One region of the Labrenzia sp. THAF35 genome, then DNA from elsewhere that is predicted to be linked to it. Evidence: predicted binding sites of a transcription regulator. Region 1 holds the regulator's gene; each other region holds the start of a gene.
What was found. The regulator PhoB, encoded in region 1, activates phosphate uptake and scavenging genes when phosphate is short. The targets are predictions, from matches to a motif close to TGTCATNNANCTGTCAT.
Positions count from the first base shown of each region.

Region 2: the regulator PhoB is predicted to act here: its motif matches at 2,163-2,179, upstream of FIU93_RS06370 (NAD-glutamate dehydrogenase).
Region 3: the regulator PhoB is predicted to act here: its motif matches at 1,728-1,744, upstream of FIU93_RS15450 (UDP-2,3-diacylglucosamine diphosphatase).
Region 4: the regulator PhoB is predicted to act here: its motif matches at 2,315-2,331, upstream of FIU93_RS22060 (glycerophosphodiester phosphodiesterase family protein).

Region 1 covers NZ_CP045380.1:6,091,046-6,095,203, forward strand. The annotation lists gene FIU93_RS28040 (aspartate aminotransferase family protein) at 1-905, opposite strand, end outside; gene FIU93_RS28045 (GcrA family cell cycle regulator) at 1,347-1,883, shown strand; gene phoB (phosphate regulon transcriptional regulator PhoB) at 2,210-2,911, opposite strand; gene phoU (phosphate signaling complex protein PhoU) at 2,992-3,687, opposite strand; gene pstB (phosphate ABC transporter ATP-binding protein PstB) at 3,719-4,158, opposite strand, start outside.
Region 2 covers NZ_CP045380.1:1,382,701-1,386,858, reverse strand. The annotation lists gene leuD (3-isopropylmalate dehydratase small subunit) at 1-456, opposite strand, end outside; gene argC (N-acetyl-gamma-glutamyl-phosphate reductase) at 495-1,445, opposite strand; gene FIU93_RS06375 (peroxidase-related enzyme) at 1,585-2,151, opposite strand; gene FIU93_RS06370 (NAD-glutamate dehydrogenase) at 2,259-4,158, shown strand, end outside.
Region 3 covers NZ_CP045380.1:3,378,839-3,382,996, reverse strand. The annotation lists gene FIU93_RS15455 (glycosyltransferase family 1 protein) at 1-882, opposite strand, end outside; gene FIU93_RS15450 (UDP-2,3-diacylglucosamine diphosphatase) at 879-1,682, opposite strand; gene FIU93_RS15445 (SDR family oxidoreductase) at 1,952-2,731, shown strand; gene FIU93_RS15440 (outer membrane protein transport protein) at 2,803-4,077, opposite strand.
Region 4 covers NZ_CP045380.1:4,820,290-4,824,447, reverse strand. The annotation lists gene FIU93_RS22080 (fumarate hydratase) at 1-54, opposite strand, end outside; gene FIU93_RS22075 (YceI family protein) at 206-763, opposite strand; gene FIU93_RS22070 (cytochrome b) at 787-1,371, opposite strand; gene FIU93_RS22065 (YceI family protein) at 1,424-2,008, opposite strand; gene FIU93_RS22060 (glycerophosphodiester phosphodiesterase family protein) at 2,432-3,151, shown strand; gene FIU93_RS22055 (FecR domain-containing protein) at 3,562-4,158, shown strand, end outside.

The DNA.
Region 1 (4,158 bases):
TGACGGACACCTTCCAGGAACCCGTCTTCCAGAACGACGTCCAGAACGGCATTGCCGACTGCCATGGCCAGCGGATTGCCGCCAAAGGTGGTGCCGTGGGTCCCGGGTGATAGCGCCGCCGCCGTTTCTGCCGTTGCAAGACATGCGCCCATCGGGAACCCGCCGCCGATACCCTTGGCGATTGCCATCAGATCCGGTTCCACGCCCGTCCACTGGTGAGCGAACAACTTGCCGGTCCGTCCGACACCGGTCTGGATCTCGTCGAAGATCAGCAGAATGCCGTTGTCATCACAGATCTTGCGCAGCGCACGCAGGAAATCGGCCGGAATTTCGCGGATACCGCCCTCGCCCTGCACGGGTTCGATCGCGATCGCGGCCGTTTGCGGTCCGATGGCATCTTTCAGCGCATCCAGGTCTCCTGCCGGCACCTGGTCGAAACCGGGAGCCTTCGGGCCAAAGCCTTCAAGATATTTCGCCTGGCCGCCAGCCGCGATGGTCGCGATGGTCCGGCCATGGAAAGCGCCTTCGAAGGTCACGATGTGGAACCGCTCGGGGTTGCCGTTGTCATAATGATAACGGCGCGCGCATTTGATGGCAGCTTCCATCGCTTCCGCACCGGAATTCACGAACAGCACCTTGTCGGCAAAGGTTTCCGCGCACAGGCGCTGCGCCAGCCGTTCGCCATCCGGGATCTGGTGCAGGTTGGAGGTATGCCACAGCTTGGCTGCCTGATCCTGCAATGCCTTGACCAGATGCGGATGGGCATGACCGAGTGCGTTGACCGCGATGCCGGAACCGCAATCGAGGAATCGTCGGCCATCGGTGGTAACCAGCCAGACGCCTTCCCCATGATCGAAAGACAGGTTCGATCTTGCGTAATTTCCGAATAGTGCAGTCGCGGACATAACCTCGTTTGTCTCCTTTAAACGCCCCTGCTGTCCCCTGCGTCGCCCCGACGCCGGGCCGTCACCTTGAAAAGATGCCGAAGGGCCAAAACGCAACGTGCCGCCCCGATGAGGCGGCACGCAGCGGCTTTCTTATACACTGCCGGTACCATGCACTGTCAATGGAAATGGCGCACAAGACATTTCATGTGCCGCGGAGGGCGGATTTCATAAAATTCTCAATGACCTCGCCATAATTGGGGAAAAGTCGTTTCATCCCCAACTGGTTTGGGTCGAGTGGTTGCCTGACAAATTAACGTTATTGTAACCTCTCAGCAATCAGACACGAGATCTCGTGAGGCAAATCACCAAGAGGCACTAGATCTGCCAGCATTAAGCGTGCTTGCGCATGCTTAACACGGGGTTAATGGCCGCAGGACGGTCAAACTAAAGGGTGCGGCAATGAGTTGGACAAACGAACGAGTTGAGCTTCTCAAAAAGCTTTGGGGCGACGGCTTGAGCGCAAGCCAGATCGCAGGCGAACTGGGTGGTGTTACCCGTAACGCCGTGATCGGCAAGGTGCACCGCCTTGGCCTGTCCGGCCGCGCCAAGTCCACCTCTTCAAGCGCCAAGCCGCGCCGGCCGCGCACCGCAGCTCCTGCAACGGGTGCAGCGCCGAAGAAACCGACGACGTCACATCCGCAGTCGATCGGCGCAACGGCCCTGAAAGCAGACATCTCGCCTGCACCAGTGGTGGCTGCCAAGCCGCGCGTAGAGCCGATTGCAGAGCTCGTTCCGATCTCGCAGCGGGCTACCATCCTGACGCTGACCGAGCGGACCTGCAAATGGCCGATTGGCGACCCGGCGACCGACGACTTCTACTTCTGCGGCCGCCAGTCCGATGCCGGCGTCCCCTACTGCGCTCATCACTGCAAGATCGCGTATCAGCCGGTCGCCGACCGCCGCCGCGATCGCAAGACGATGGCTCAGGCAGGCTGATAGCCTCGCACCTAACCAATTCATGAGAAAGCCCGCCATCTGGCGGGCTTTTTTTTGTTTGGGCCTTCCATTGACCAGATGCCCGACCCCGACCAGTGACCTCCCACGGCTTGTTCTTGGCACCGCTCCATGCCGTTTCCGTTCCATCAAAACAAACCTTGTTTGACCACTCCGCCACGACAGGGACCGCAGGATCAGCCCCGACACCGACACAACTGATGGGGTTGTCGCAGAAGAGAACCTTGCTCCGCGAAAGGCACATAACCGCTGAGAAACAAAAAGCCCGCTAGAAAGCGGGCTCCTTAATTCCATTCTGCAAGTTGCCCTCAGGCAGTGGCAGAGGTGAACTGGTCATTGAAGGCGTATCCGGCACCACGGACGGTACGGATAGGATCCTTTGCCTTGCCCTTGTTCAGAGCCTTGCGCAAGCGACCGACGTGAACATCGACAGTGCGTTCGTCCACGTAGACATCGTGACCCCAGACCCCATCCAGCAGTTGTTCGCGGGAGAAGACACGGCCAGGCGATGTCATCAGGAATTCCAGCAGGCGGAATTCCGTCGGCCCCAGGTGTATTTCCTTGGTGTTGCGGCGAACGCGGTGCGTTTCACGATCCAGTTCGATATCGCCGGACCGCAACATGCTGGACACCACTTCCGGGCTTGCCCGGCGCAGGATGGCGCGCACGCGGGCCATCAATTCCGGTACCGAGAAGGGCTTGACCACGTAGTCGTCGGCACCGGTCGACAGACCGCGGATGCGCTCTGCTTCCTCACCGCGTGCCGTCAGCATGATGACCGGCAGGCGCTCGGTATCCTCGCGCGCCCGCAGGCGGCGGCACAGTTCAATTCCGGACAGGCCCGGCAGCATCCAGTCGAGCAGCAACAGATCCGGCAGGCTTTCCCGCAGGCGGATTTCCGCCTCATCACCCCGGACACAGGACTCGACCGAGTACCCTTCCGCTTCCAAATTGTATCTCAATAGAAGGCTGAGCGGTTCTTCGTCTTCAACGATGAGCACCTTCGGCATACATCTCGCTCCAATTACCGCAACCGGCGCCGAAGCGCCGGCCGTTAAGATCTTCTGCAAATCCGACGATTACCGGCGGGTCAGACCGCGCCTGTTTCGTCGACCTTTGCCCGGTCTTCCGGCAAACGCTCGCCAGTGACCATGTAGTAGACGTTCTCGGCGATATTCGTCGCGTGATCGCCGATGCGCTCGATGTTCTTTGCGCAGAACAAGAGATGGACGCACTGGGTAATGACCCGCGGGTCTTCCATCATGTAGGTCAGGAGTTCGCGGAAGATCGACGTGTAGATCGCGTCGACCTCGGCGTCGGCTTCCTGAACCCGGCGGGCGGCTTCCGCATCCTTGCGGGCGTAGGCATCCAGCACCTGCTTGAGCTGCGAAAGAGCGAGTTCCGTCATGTGCTCCACACCGATCGCGAGCTTCTTGGACTGCAAGTCGCTGTCGATGGCGATGACGCGCTTGGCAACGTTCTTGGCAAGATCGCCAACACGCTCCAGGTCATTGGCAATGCGCGTTGCGGCGGTGATTTCACGCAGGTCCTGCCCCATCGGCTGGCGGCGGACGATCAGCTCGATCAGCTTCACTTCAAGTTCGTTGTAAAGGCTGTCCAGACGGACATCGCCCTTGATCGTCGCCTTGGCAAGCTCCAGATCCTGCGACACCAGCGCGGACACCGCATCGGCGAAAGCCTTTTCGGCAATACCACCCATTTCGGCAACCTTGCCGGCCATGGCCGTCAGTTCGTCATCGTAAGCCGAGACTGTATGTTCAGACATCCTGTGTCCCCTTCAGAAACCTAAAAAATGCTTAGCCGAAGCGGCCCGTAATATAGTCCTGCGTACGCTTGTCCTTCGGATTGGTAAAGATGTCCTCCGTCAGACCTTCCTCCACCAGAACACCCAGATGGAAGAACGCGGTACGCTGAGACACACGGGCAGCCTGCTGCATCGAGTGGGTCACGATCACGATGGTGAAGTTTTCCCGCAGTTCGTCGATCAGCTCTTCCACCTTCGCAGTCGCGATGGGGTCAAGCGCCGAGCACGGTTCGTCCATCAGGATCACTTCCGGGCTGACGGCAATCGCACGGGCAATGCACAGACGCTGCTGCTGACCGCCCGACATGCCGGTGCCCGGCTCGTCCAGACGGTTCTTGACTTCTTCCCAAAGCCCGGCCTTCTGCAGGCTGGAGGCAACGATTTCATCAAGCTCGGACTTGTTGCGGGCCAGACCATGGATCCGCGGACCGT
Region 2 (4,158 bases), 1.5 Mb from region 1:
ACCTTTGATTTCCTGGCTTTCCAGATCGATCGTCAGCGTGAAGTTGGCGCCGCGCTCTGCCGCATGCATCAGGGTTTCCAGCTCGTCTTCGGAGACCTGGATCGGCAGAATGCCGTTCTTGAAGCAGTTGTTGTAGAAGATGTCGGCGAACGAGGTGGAGATCACGCAACGAATGCCGAAATCAAGCAGCGCCCAGGGCGCATGCTCCCGCGAGGAACCGCAGCCGAAGTTGTCGCCGGCGATCAGGATCTTGGCATTGCGGTAGGCGGCCTTGTTGAGAACGAAGCTCTCGTTCTCCGATCCGTCGTCGTTGGTGCGCATTTCGTGGAACAGCGCGGTGCCGAGGCCGGTGCGCTTGATCGTCTTCAGGAACTGCTTCGGAATGATCATGTCCGTGTCGATGTTCACGATCGGCAACGGCGCTGCGACACCGGTCAGGGTCTCAAATTTTTCCATTCTTCTTCTCTCCTGAAAGGCCTGAAAACGGATGCCGCTTACGCGGCAAGGCTGGTTGTCTGATCGACACCGAGCATCAGATTGAGGTTCTGGACGGCAGCGCCGGACGCGCCCTTGCCCAGGTTGTCGTAGACGGCAACGATCGCGGCCTGCGCCCTGGCGTCATTTGCAAAGACATGCAGATGCAGCTTGTTGGTGTCGTTGAGCGCCTGCGGGTTGAGGCTATCGGATTTCTCGAGCGCTTCCAGCGGCGCGACCTCGACAAAACCGCCGGGTGCCGAAGCGAAATGATCGGCGATCACCGCATGCAGCTGCTCGCCCGTCGGCACCTTGGCCAGGCCTGCCAGGTTCAACGGAACCACCGTCAGCATGCCCTTGTAGAAATCGCCAACAGTCGGAGTGAACAGTGGAGCTGCGTCGAGCAGGCCGTATTCCGTCATTTCCGGAAGGTGCTTGTGATTGAACCCGAGCGCGTACGGCGCAAACGAATTTGCGCTGGTTCCGGCGGCTTCGTAATCGGCAATCATGCCCTTGCCACCACCGGAATACCCGGAGATGCCGAAATAGGTCAGGTTGAAGTCCGACGGCAGCAGCTCTGCGGTGATCAGCGGACGAACCGCCGCGATCAGGCCTTGCGGCCAGCAGCCCGGATTGGCAACGCGCATGGCTGCGGCGATGATGTCGGCCTGGTCGAGGTCCATTTCGGCAAAACCATAGGCCCAGCCCTCGGCAACCCGGTGGGCACTGGAAGCATCAATCACACGGGTGGTGTCGTTCTCGATCAGGGCAACGCTTTCCTTGGCCGCCGCATCCGGCAGGCAAAGAATGGCAATATCGGCCTTGTTGAGGTAGTCGGCCCGGGCTGCCGGATCCTTACGGCTTTCGTCCGGAATGGAGATCAGCTCAAGGTCGCGGCGCATGGCAAGGCGCTCGCGGATCTGCAGACCCGTCGTACCGGCTTCACCATCAATAAACACGCGCGCAACCATCGCCCGTTCCTCTCCCTCTCATGATCGCCGCCAGTTTCGAACCCCAGGGCCCGAAAGCCGTCAGGCAGATCGGTGCAAAATCGCAAGCGTCATACACCCAATCGCGCGGCTTGTCACCGCCGCGCGACGCTCCGTTATCTCAACGGGCCCTTGAGTGATACTCATCATTCGGGCGCATGTCGGACGCCGCTGCCACCCTGTTGGACATGTTGAAGAAGCCCGTTACCGAGGCGATGTCCCAGATGTCGCGATCCGTAAACCCGACATCGCGCAGGGCTTGCCGGTCGCTTTCCACGATTTCCGCCGGCTTCTCCGTCAACTTGACGGCGAAGTCGAGCATCGCCCGCTGCTTTGGCGAAAGGTCCGCAACGCGGTAGTTCATCACCATCAGTTCCCCCAGCACGGGGTCCCCGGAAAGCTCGCGCACCGCAGCACCATGAGCCGTCAGACAATAAAAACAGCGGTTGACCGCTGATACCGCAACGGCAATCATCTCTCTCTCGAGCTTGGAGAGTGTACATTCGCCCAGCATGAGGTCGTTGTACATGTCGGTGAAGGCGCGCAGCTTCGTTTCGTCGAACGCATATGCCTTGAGGACGTTGGGAACGAGACCCAGCTTCTCCTGGCACAAGTCGAAATAAGCCTGTGTCTTTTCACTCAATGTTACATTTGAATCGATTTGCAAGGCCGTGACTTTACTTGACAATTTGCTCCTCCCGTCATGAAACCGTTTATGTCGCTGAAATATGAACTTAAGTCTTAGAACGAGCGAGCGACAGAGCCAAACCATACGATCGCCTAAGGGGATGGAAAATGCCGGACAAACACGACGTCGAGAAACTCAAACTCATCGACGCGGTCCAAGCAACCTTGAATCAGGAAGATCCGGCTCTCGCCGAGTTTTCCCGCGCCTTTTATGACCGGGGCGCAGCGGAAGACCTCGTGGCCTATACCGCGGAAGAGCTGACCGGCTTTGCCCGGGACGCCTGGCAGGATTTCCAGAACCACGAACTCGGCACGCATCGTGTCAGCATCGCCGATCCGGCGTTCAAGGCCCAGGGCAGCAAGGTCAAGGGCGTCTCGATTATCGAGATCGTCAACGACAACATGCCCTTCCTGGTCGATTCCGTCATGGACGAGCTGCAGGAAAGCAAGATCGAAGTGCATCTGGTCCTGCACCCGATCTTCATCGTGGAACGGGATGACAACGGCAAACTGACAAGCGCCACGGCTCGCAAGAAACCACCGAAACGGACCGACCGGCAGGAAAGCCTCATCCATATCCACGTGACACGGATTGATTCGCCCGAAGCCCGCGCGGCCCTCAAGGCGCGGCTCGACAAGGTTCTGTCCGATGTCCGCGCCGTCGTGTCGGACTTCAAGCCGATGCAGGAACGCCTGGCGGAGGCCATCGACACCTACAAGACGACGCAAATTCCCGGCAGCAGCGACGAGTTGTGGGAGGCTATCCACTTCCTGGAGTGGATGGAGAACGACAACTTCATTTTCCTCGGCATGCGCGAATACATGTTCGAAGGCGGCGTCGAGGAGGGCGAGCTTTCCCCCCATGAGGGCACGGGCCTCGGCCTCTTGTCCGACCCGGACGTGCGCGTTCTCCGCCGCGGCACGGAGTTCGTGCAGATCACGCCGGAAATTCGCGAGTTCCTGAAGAAACCCGAACCGCTGATCATCGCCAAGGCCAACGTGAAGAGCACCGTGCACCGACGCGTGCACATGGATTACGTCGGTGCCAAGCTTTATGACGACGAAGGCAACATGAACGGTGAGCTGCGCATTGTCGGCCTGTTCGCCTCGACCGCCTATACCGAACCGACCAGCACCATCCCGTTCCTGCGCCGCAAGGTTGCCAGCGTTCTGGCCCGCGCCGGCTACGGGTCGGAAAGCCATTCCGGCCGTGCCCTGCGCAACGTTCTGGAAGCTTTCCCGCGTGACGAGCTGTTTCAGATCGAACGGGAACGCCTGTTCGACTTTTCCATCGCCATCCTGCAGCTGGACGAGCGCCCGCGCATTCGCGTGCTGTCCCGCCCGGACAAGTTCGACCGCTATGTCTCCATTCTGGTCTTCGTCCCGCGTGACCGCTATTCCACCGAAGTTCGCCTCAACGTCGGCACCTATCTGGCCTCGGTCTATGAAGGACGCGTGTCGGCCTGGTACGTTACCTATCCAGAAGGTCCGCTGGCGCGGGTTCACTACATCATCGGCCGCGATCGCGGGGAAACGCCGACGCCCCAGCAGGAAGAGCTGGAAGCCGCCGTTGCCGACATGGTGCGCACCTGGTCCGACAGCGTGCGCGATGCGCTCAAAGACGAATTCGCGCCCTCACAGGCCCGCAAGCTGGCCGACCGCTACGCGCTTTCGTTTCATGGCGGCTACAAGGAAGTCTACAACGCCCAGTCCGCGCTGTTCGACATCGTCAAGCTGGAAACCCTGTCCGACAAGAACGACACCACCATCACGTTCCACCGCCAGGCCGGCACCAGGGACAGCCGCCTGTCGCTGAAGGTCTATCACCGCGGTTCGCCGATCCCGCTGTCCGCGCGCGTGCCGCTCCTGGAAAACATGGGCTTCCGCGTGATCAACGAGCGGACCTACCGCGTCACGCCGGCCGATGCCCCCTTGTCCTACCTGCACGAAATGACGCTGGAATCGCGCAGCGGCGAAGACATCGTCTTTTCCGATCAGCTGCAATCCC
Region 3 (4,158 bases), 2.7 Mb from region 1:
TTCCGACAAGACACCCGCCCCCGTATCGCTGATGACGTCGAGCGGGCCCATTACCGGGAAAGCGGCAACCGGCACGCCGCAGGCCAGGGCCTCAAGCATAACGTTGCCGAAGGTGTCGGTGAGTGAGGGAAACACGAAGACATCCGCGTCGGAATAATGCCTTGCGAGATCCTCGCCCACCTTGGAACCGGTAAAATGCACCCCCGGGTACTCCCGGCGCAGACTGTCGAGCTGCGGGCCACCACCGACCACCACTTTCGATCCCGGCAGGTCGAGATCCAGAAACGCCTTGATGTTCTTTTCGATTGCGACCCGGCCGACATACATGAACACCGGGCGCGGCAGGTCAGCTGGCAGAACGGAACCCTCGTAAGGCTTGAACTGCTGCTCATCCACACCGCGCGACCAGCGCATCAGATTGGTAAAACCACGGTCACGCAGATCCTGCTCCAGCGACCGTGTTGCGACCATGCAGCCGCAGCCGGAATTGTGAAACCGGCGCAGCCAGCTGTAGGACCAAGTCAGCGGAACCGGCAGCCGGGCTGAAACATATTCTGGAAACCGGGTGTGGTAACTCGTGGTGAACGGACGCCCAGCCTTCTTGGCGACGCTTGCCGCCAGAAGCCCGAGCGGGCCTTCCGTTGCAATGTGCAGATGCTCGCAGCCGTAATCCTCGATCTTCCGACGCACAATGCCGCGATGGGTCAACGACAGGCGAATTTCCGGATAGGTCGGACACGGCAGCGTCGTGAATTCCTGAGGGGTCAGGAATTCCACCCGCACACCGATCTTCTCGAGTTCTTCGGCTGTGCGCTCCAGCGAGCGAACCACACCGTTTATCTGGGGATGCCAGGCATCCGTCACAATCAGAATGGAACTCATGCGGCGACCGGTGCTTCCTTGGCTTTCGCCGGCACGGCCTCCTCCTGGGTACGGTCCACCCATCGGATCACCTCAAATGTTCCATCGTGGTGCTCGGCAACCGCAGTGCAGCTTTCCACCCAGTCACCCGTGTTGATGTAGTGAATGCCGTTCATATCACGGTCCGCGGCGTGGTGAATATGACCACAAATGACGCCATCGACGCCCTGCCGGCGCGCCTCGTCGGACAGGGCTTCTTCGAAACGTCCGATAAAGCTGACCGCGTTCTTGACCTTCAACTTGGCCCAGGCGGACAATGACCAGTAGGTCAGGCCGAGACGGCGGCGGACCACATTGAGCCAGGTGTTGACGCCGAGCGCGGTCACATAGGCCTTGTCGCCAAAGAAGGCCAGCCACTTGGCATGGCGGATCACCACGTCGAACTGGTCACCATGAATGACCAGGTAGCGTTTGCCGTTGGCAGCTTCGTGAATGATGCTGTCGGTCACTTCAACGCCGCCGAAATGCGTACCGAGGAAGCTGCGCAGAAACTCGTCGTGATTTCCCGGAATATAGATGACCCGGGCTCCCTTGCGCCCCTTGCGCAGGATCTTCTGCACCACGTCGTTGTGAAGCTGTGGCCAGTACCAGGACCGCCGCAGACGCCAGCCATCGGCAATATCGCCGACCAGGTAGATGGTCTCGGCTTCATTGTCCTTCAGAAAGTCCAGCAGCATCTCCGCCTGACAACCGCGCGTGCCAAGATGGACGTCGGAAATAAACAAGGCCCGGTAATGCCGCGATGCCTCAGCGGTAGACATAGCACTTCTCCAAATTCCCTTTGGAGCGCTATAGACGCGATTCAAGTATCACTATTATGACAAACGGCGTGACTTCCCCGGGGCTGTTTGTTTTCCAGCTTAATGATTAACACCGGCACGGATCGGGTATTGGCCTCCTTCACTTCATTCCGTTGCTTCACGAACATCTTGCCGGATGCTGACCGGCTCCATATGTCCCTGACGGCATTTGACAGCATCGGGTTTTGCCAGCCACAAAGCATGTCCAACCTGCATCAAGGAGAACGTTCATGGACCTCGGCCTCAAGGGCAAAAAGGCAATCATCTGTGCGTCAAGCCGCGGCCTCGGCAAGGGCTGCGCCGAAGCACTGGCGGAAGCAGGCTGCGACATCGTCCTGAACGGACGTAACGAAACGGTTCTGGAAGAAACCCGCACCCTGCTGCAGAACCGCTTCGGCGTGAGCGTTGCCGCCATCGCAGCGGATGTTTCCACACGGGAGGGACAAGAAGCGCTTCTGGCGGCCTGCCCGGATCCGGACATTCTGGTCAACAACAATGGTGGCCCGCCCCGGCGCGACTATTCCGAGCTGGACCGTGCGGCGCTGATGGAAGGTGTGGTGCAGAATTTCGTCACCCCCATCGAGCTGATCCAGGCGGTTGTTCCCGGCATGAAGGAGCGCGGTTTCGGCCGCATCGTCAACATCACTTCGCTTTCGGTAAAGATGCCTATCGAAGGTCTCGACCTGTCCAGCGGTGCTCGCGCGGGGCTCACGGCATTCCTGGCCGGCGTCTGCCGCCAGCTTGCCCCCCACGGGGTGACGGTCAACAACTTGCTGCCCGGCAAGATGGACACCGATCGTCTGAAAGGCGGCTTCGAGCGCGCCGCGCAGCAGTCAGGCAAAAGCATCGAGGATGTCCGGGCGGCACAGGCAGCGGAAATCCCGGCAAGACGTTTCGGTTCAGCCGAGGAGTTCGGCCAGACCTGCGCTTTCCTGTGCTCCCGCCACGCCGGTTACATCACCGGCCAGAACATCCTGATGGATGGCGGGCTCTATCCGGCGGCGTTCTAAGCGTCCAAAGTCATGAAGAAAGGCCGGAGCATATGCTCCGGCCTTGTTTGTTTTTATCAGCGGGTTTCCGCTCAGTAGGTGTATCTGAGCGCGGCCGAGATGATGTTCACCTGGCTGTCGACCTTGCCTGTGTATGTACCGATATTGGAATTGTAGTCCTGGTGGTTACCCGAGATATCGATCTTGGTGTCGGCTGGTATCAGGTGTGAGTAGCCGATGTCGAAAGCGAGATTGTCCGACGGAGACCATGTCATACCGGCCGACAACCACAGACGATCGTTGTCCGGCAAACGCGTGGAACGAATGGCCTCATCGATCGGCGAAAGCTCGTAGCCGACACCTGCACGCAGGGTAACCTGCTGGTTCCAGTTGTACTCGCCACCCACCGAGAAGAACCAACCGTCGTCGTAGTTGAATTCCAGGTTTGGCAAACCGGTCGGATTGGTGGTTGCCGTGCCGCCATCACTGCTCGGATGCACTGTCTTCAGGCGGGACCAGTTGGTCCATTCAACCGTACCGGCGATCTTGAAGGTATCGTTGATGCGGTGACTTGCCGACAGAGTAACGGTTTCCGGCGTGACGACTGTCGCCTCGATGCCTGCACGATTGCCCGCGAAGGAAACCGGGGTCATGCCGGCAAAAAAGCGCCCGCCCGGGTTGCTGTAGGACCCGTCGAGATTGTTGGCGACCGCGGACCGGTAGCCAAGACCGATCTCGGTCCCCTCCCAAGGCCGCACAGTCAGGCCCGCGGTGACGCCAATGCCGTAGCCTTCCCCCTTGAACTCGGTCGTCGCCGCAGAGGTAGAGAACGGATAGGCCGATTTCAGCCGGACTTGCAGATACTGCGCCTGGACCCCGACACCGACAGCGAACATGTCGTTGATCTGATAGGCGATGGCCGGATTAACGTTGACCGAGAACACTTCGGATGACCGGGAATAATACTGGCCTGCCCAGTTCTGCTCCGGTTTGGTGCTAAGCCCGAACGGCGCATTGACGGCAAGGCCGAACACCACTTGATCATTGAAGCGGTAAGCTGTGTAGGTGGACGGTACCCAGGCATCCGATGCAATGTCGCCGCTGCCCGCTGTGCTGCTGGTCGCACCATTGACGGTTGTCAGTGCTCCGGGCGTAAAGGTTCCGTCGATATCGGACTCAGGCATGATGAAAGAACTGTGCGATTCAATCGTAAGCCCTTTGCCCGCACCAATCAGCGTTGCCGGGTTCCAGAACATCGAGGAGATGGACTCACCCGTCGTTCCGTTCCCCGCGAAAGACATTCCTTGATAATAGGCACTCTGCTCTCTAAGTGCGAAACCACCTGCGAACGCAGAACTTGCAACCATTGATAGAGCTACAGCTGTAGAAGCAAGTAGAACTGATTTCTTGTTTACCCACGGCATTGAGTTTCCTCCCATCCCCTAGCC
Region 4 (4,158 bases), 1.3 Mb from region 1:
CTGAGGGAAAAGGGCGCTGTGCTGATAAGCTGGAGGTGTGAGCGGAGCGTTCATAGGAGGCTTTCCTGATCTGGCTGCTTCCCGTCACATCGGGAAGCGCTGGAACGTTGAGTGCTGTTCTCATACGGCAAAAAGGCTGCGGACGCCAAGTGCCGCAGCCTGATCAAATGGTCGGAGCCGGAAGTCTTGTTTGCCGAACGCGATGTCAGCGGATCGCCGTAAGATCCAGGGTAACGGTGACGATATCTCCGACCGTGTCGGTGCCGACGCCGCTGCCAAGCTGATAGTCGAGCCTGTTGACGATGGCCGTCCCCTTTGCTGTGGCGGTGTCGCCCGCGATGTCCAAGGTGAAATCCATCTCGACCGGCTGGGAAATTCCCTTGATGGAGAGCGTGCCCTGTGCCCGGTAGCTGTTGCCTTCGACAAGCTCGACAGTGTCGGACGTGAATTCGGCCGTCGGGAAGTCCCCGGCGTTGAACCAGTCCTTGCCAGGCAGGGTGCCATCGAACTGGGCGTTGCCGGTGGTGGCGCTCATGGGTTTGATTTCAGCACTGATCTTGGCGGTCTCAGGGGCCGCAGGATCAAAATCGATGTCTGCTTCCCACGACGCGAAGACGCCAGTCAGCGTGCCGCCGCCCTGTTTGACTTCAAAGCCGAGCTTGCTCTTGTCCGGATCGACTTTCCAGGTGTCGGCAAACGCCGGTGCGGTGAAGGTCGTCGCCGACAGGACTGCAACGGCATATGTAAAATGCTTCAATGTCATCTGCGGATTTCCAGTTCGTGTTGTCAGCTATCGGCCTTGGCGGGTGCGGTTGAAATCATGCGTTTCAACGTGGCGTCGCGGGCGATGAAGTGGTGTTTCAGCGCAGCTGCGACATGGACGGCAATCAGCGCAATCAGCAGATAGGCGCCGTATTCATGCAGCAGCTTGAAGAAGGTTTCCGCCTGTTCCTGCGAACCAAGCACACCTGGAACCGGCAGATGCGGCACTGGCCAGGTGTTGAACAGGATGGTCGGAATGCCCCACGGCGAGGCCGACACCATGAACCAGCCGGTCAGTGGCAGTGCAAACAGAAGCGCGTACAGGCCGACATGTCCCAGATGCGCCCCGGCCTTTTCCAGCGGGTGCATGTTGTCAGGCAGTTTCGGCGAAGGGTTGAGAAGGCGCCAGACAAGACGGAGCACGGCAAGCGTCAGCACCACAAAGCCGATCGACTTGTGCAACTGATAGAGTTCAAAGGTTGCCTGTTCAGTCGGGGGAAGCTGGTGCATGTAGAGGCCGAGGCCAAGCATGCCGATGATCAAGACTGCCATCGTCCAATGGAACGCGATGGCGATTCTTCCATACCCGGTTGAAGTGTTGCGCAGCATGGCGGCTCCTGGAAAACGGAGGCCGGTCTGTCCGGCCTCCGAGGGTGTTCACTTAGTTGGTCGCGTCGGACTTGAGCGCTTCGGAATGGAAGGTCACGGTAATGTCGTCACCTACATAGGGAACATACATGTCCATTCCATAGTCGGAACGCTTCAGAACTGTGGAAACGGCAAAACCGGCAGCTTCCTTCTTCGCCATCGGGTGCTCACCAAGTGCAGTGACATCAACGGTCAGGGTCACCGGCTTGGTGATGTCCTTGATGGTCAGGTCGCCGGTCACTTCCAGCTGGTTGTCACCGGTCTTTTCGACCTTGGTGCTCTTGAAGGTCGCCTTCGGGAATTTTTCAGCGTCAAAGAAGTCCGCGCTCAGGAAGTGCGCGTTGCGCTCTGCCCAGAACGTGTCGAGGCTGCCGACGTCGATCGTGAATTCGATGGAGGAATTGGCAGGCGTGTCCTTGTCGATCAGCAGCGTGCCTTCCCATTCGCCGAAACGGCCTTCGGTCGTGGAGTAGCCAAGGTGGTTATAGGAGAAAGCCAGGTTGGCGTGGGACTTGTCGAAGTCGTAGGCCACCGGTTCGGCAAGGGCGGTGCCTGCAACGAGGGAAAGGGCAAGCGCAGAAGCTGCGAGACGGATCATGATCAAACCTCATAGATGTTACCAGAAGCGTTCGCTCATGAACGCTGCAGACTGGAACATAGGAAGAAAATTGTGCGGTGCAATTTGACTGACTGTTCGTAAATGCTGAACAATAATTCAGTTGATTTCTTCACCGTTAACTGTGTGGCTTTGGAAAGATTTTCAAGCGTCAGGGGGATAGAAAGTCGACCCTGCGGTATTGGGTGAGAATCGCGATAGAATTCCGAGGCTGAAGTGAATTGTTCAGTCATTCAATTAAGGGTTGTCGCGACCGGTAAGCACATGAAATTGCGAGGGAAGTTGTAGTGTCATCATTTCATCAAGAATTTCAGGCACCTGTTTCATCGACTTCCCTCTAGAGTGGCCGTTTGCCAGCCCTATCCAAGCTCCGGATATCACTCTGGAGACACAGGAGACCTAACCGTGAAACAAGCCGTCGTTGTGTGCCACCGCGGAGCCAGCCTTCAGGCTCCGGAAAACACGATTGCCTCGCTCGAGGGAGCAATTGCGCTTGGCGCCGAGGTTGTCGAGTTGGATGTTCGGCCGTCCAGGGATGGCATCCTCTACGTGATGCACGATGCAACTGTTGACCGGACGACGGATGGAAGTGGCCGAATTTCGGATATGACTTCCGACGAAATTGACCTTCTTGATGCAGGGAACTGGTTCAAGGAGACCTTCAAGGGCGAGCGAGTTCCAAGGCTCGACGCGTTTCTGGATACCTGCAAGGGCCGTATTGGCACCTATGTTGAGATCAAGGAAGGCGACCCCGCGGAAATTCGCGACATGCTGGCAGTGCGCGGCATGCTGGGTGACGCCTGGACGTTTTCGTTCGATCAGGCAATCCGCGCTGAAGCCCGTGCAAAGGTACCGGATCTGCGACGCATGGTTCTTTACGCTCACGTTGGTTCGGTCGAGCGCGCTGTTGCCCAGGGTGCGCATATTCTGGAATTCCATGAAGATGACCTGGAAGAGAACCTCATAAACGAGGCAAAGCAGGCCGGATTGATTACGCAGATGTTCTACGCCGGGTCTGAACGAGCCGTTTTCGAGAAAGCCGTGCGCTGCGGCGTCGAACAAATGAACATCGACCAGGTCGAAATTTTCAAGTCCGTGGAAAAAGAGCTTTTGGCAACCGTCTGACGCTTCGGCGTGATGCAACTCGCATTCAGACGGAAATCATTGACTGGCGTGGCCGGGAACTTACGGGTTCCTGGCCGTTTTGTTTTGGAATGATTGAAAAAATATTTTGAGCGTCATACGCCATTTCGATCAGGGATCGCAGGTATCTATGATTGTGATTTTTCTCTAGTTATCCAAAAACACAATCTTAAATAGTTTTAATATTAAAATTTTATCTAATATGGGAAAAAGTTGGAAACGTTAGATGATAGAACAATTTTTACTAAAAGAATGAAATAAAAAGGTTTCCCATTATAATTCAAGTCTTGTTAACGGGGGCGGAATAGCTTGCCGAGCTTCCGAAGCTGGGCCAAGAGAGGGCTCCCATGTCCAACAAAATAAACGTCAATTGCTCAGGTCAGGCCAGTTGCATGGCAGCAAAAGCTGATGACGTTGGACAGTTCTGGGATCTCCGGATGCGGTTGGCAGCGTCGCTTCTGCTGGCTGCCCTTATGGCCTTCTGGTTTTCTCAAGAGGCATTGTCGCAAGACGCGGAGACAGGTGGCACGCCGTGGCACTGGTCGGTCGAACGCGTCAGCGGCCGGGTCATGGTGCAAACCCGTGCCGGCGAGACCTTTGCCGTCAAGCGTGGCATGACGGTGCGCAAGGGATGGAAGATCAAGACCGGCGGTGGGCGTGTAGTCATCAATCGGGGTGAAGAAACATTCGTTGTTTCTCCAAATTCTGTTGTGACGCTTGAGCCGAAGGGCGTGCTGATCAAGCGAATGGTCGTCTACCAGGACCTTGGTCAGGTAGATGTGGACGTAAAGCGCCGGTGGTATCGGCATTTCAAAGTGGAAACCCCTTTCCTTGCCGCTGTTGTCAAAGGAACTCAGTTCAGGGTCAAGGTCGGCAACAGGACTGCGTCGGTCAATGTGGGGCGGGGCGTTGTCGGTGTTCATGACTTTGCATCCGGAGATCGTGCCGACGTAGGCGCCGGTCAGGCGGCCGCCACCAACCCTTCGCGC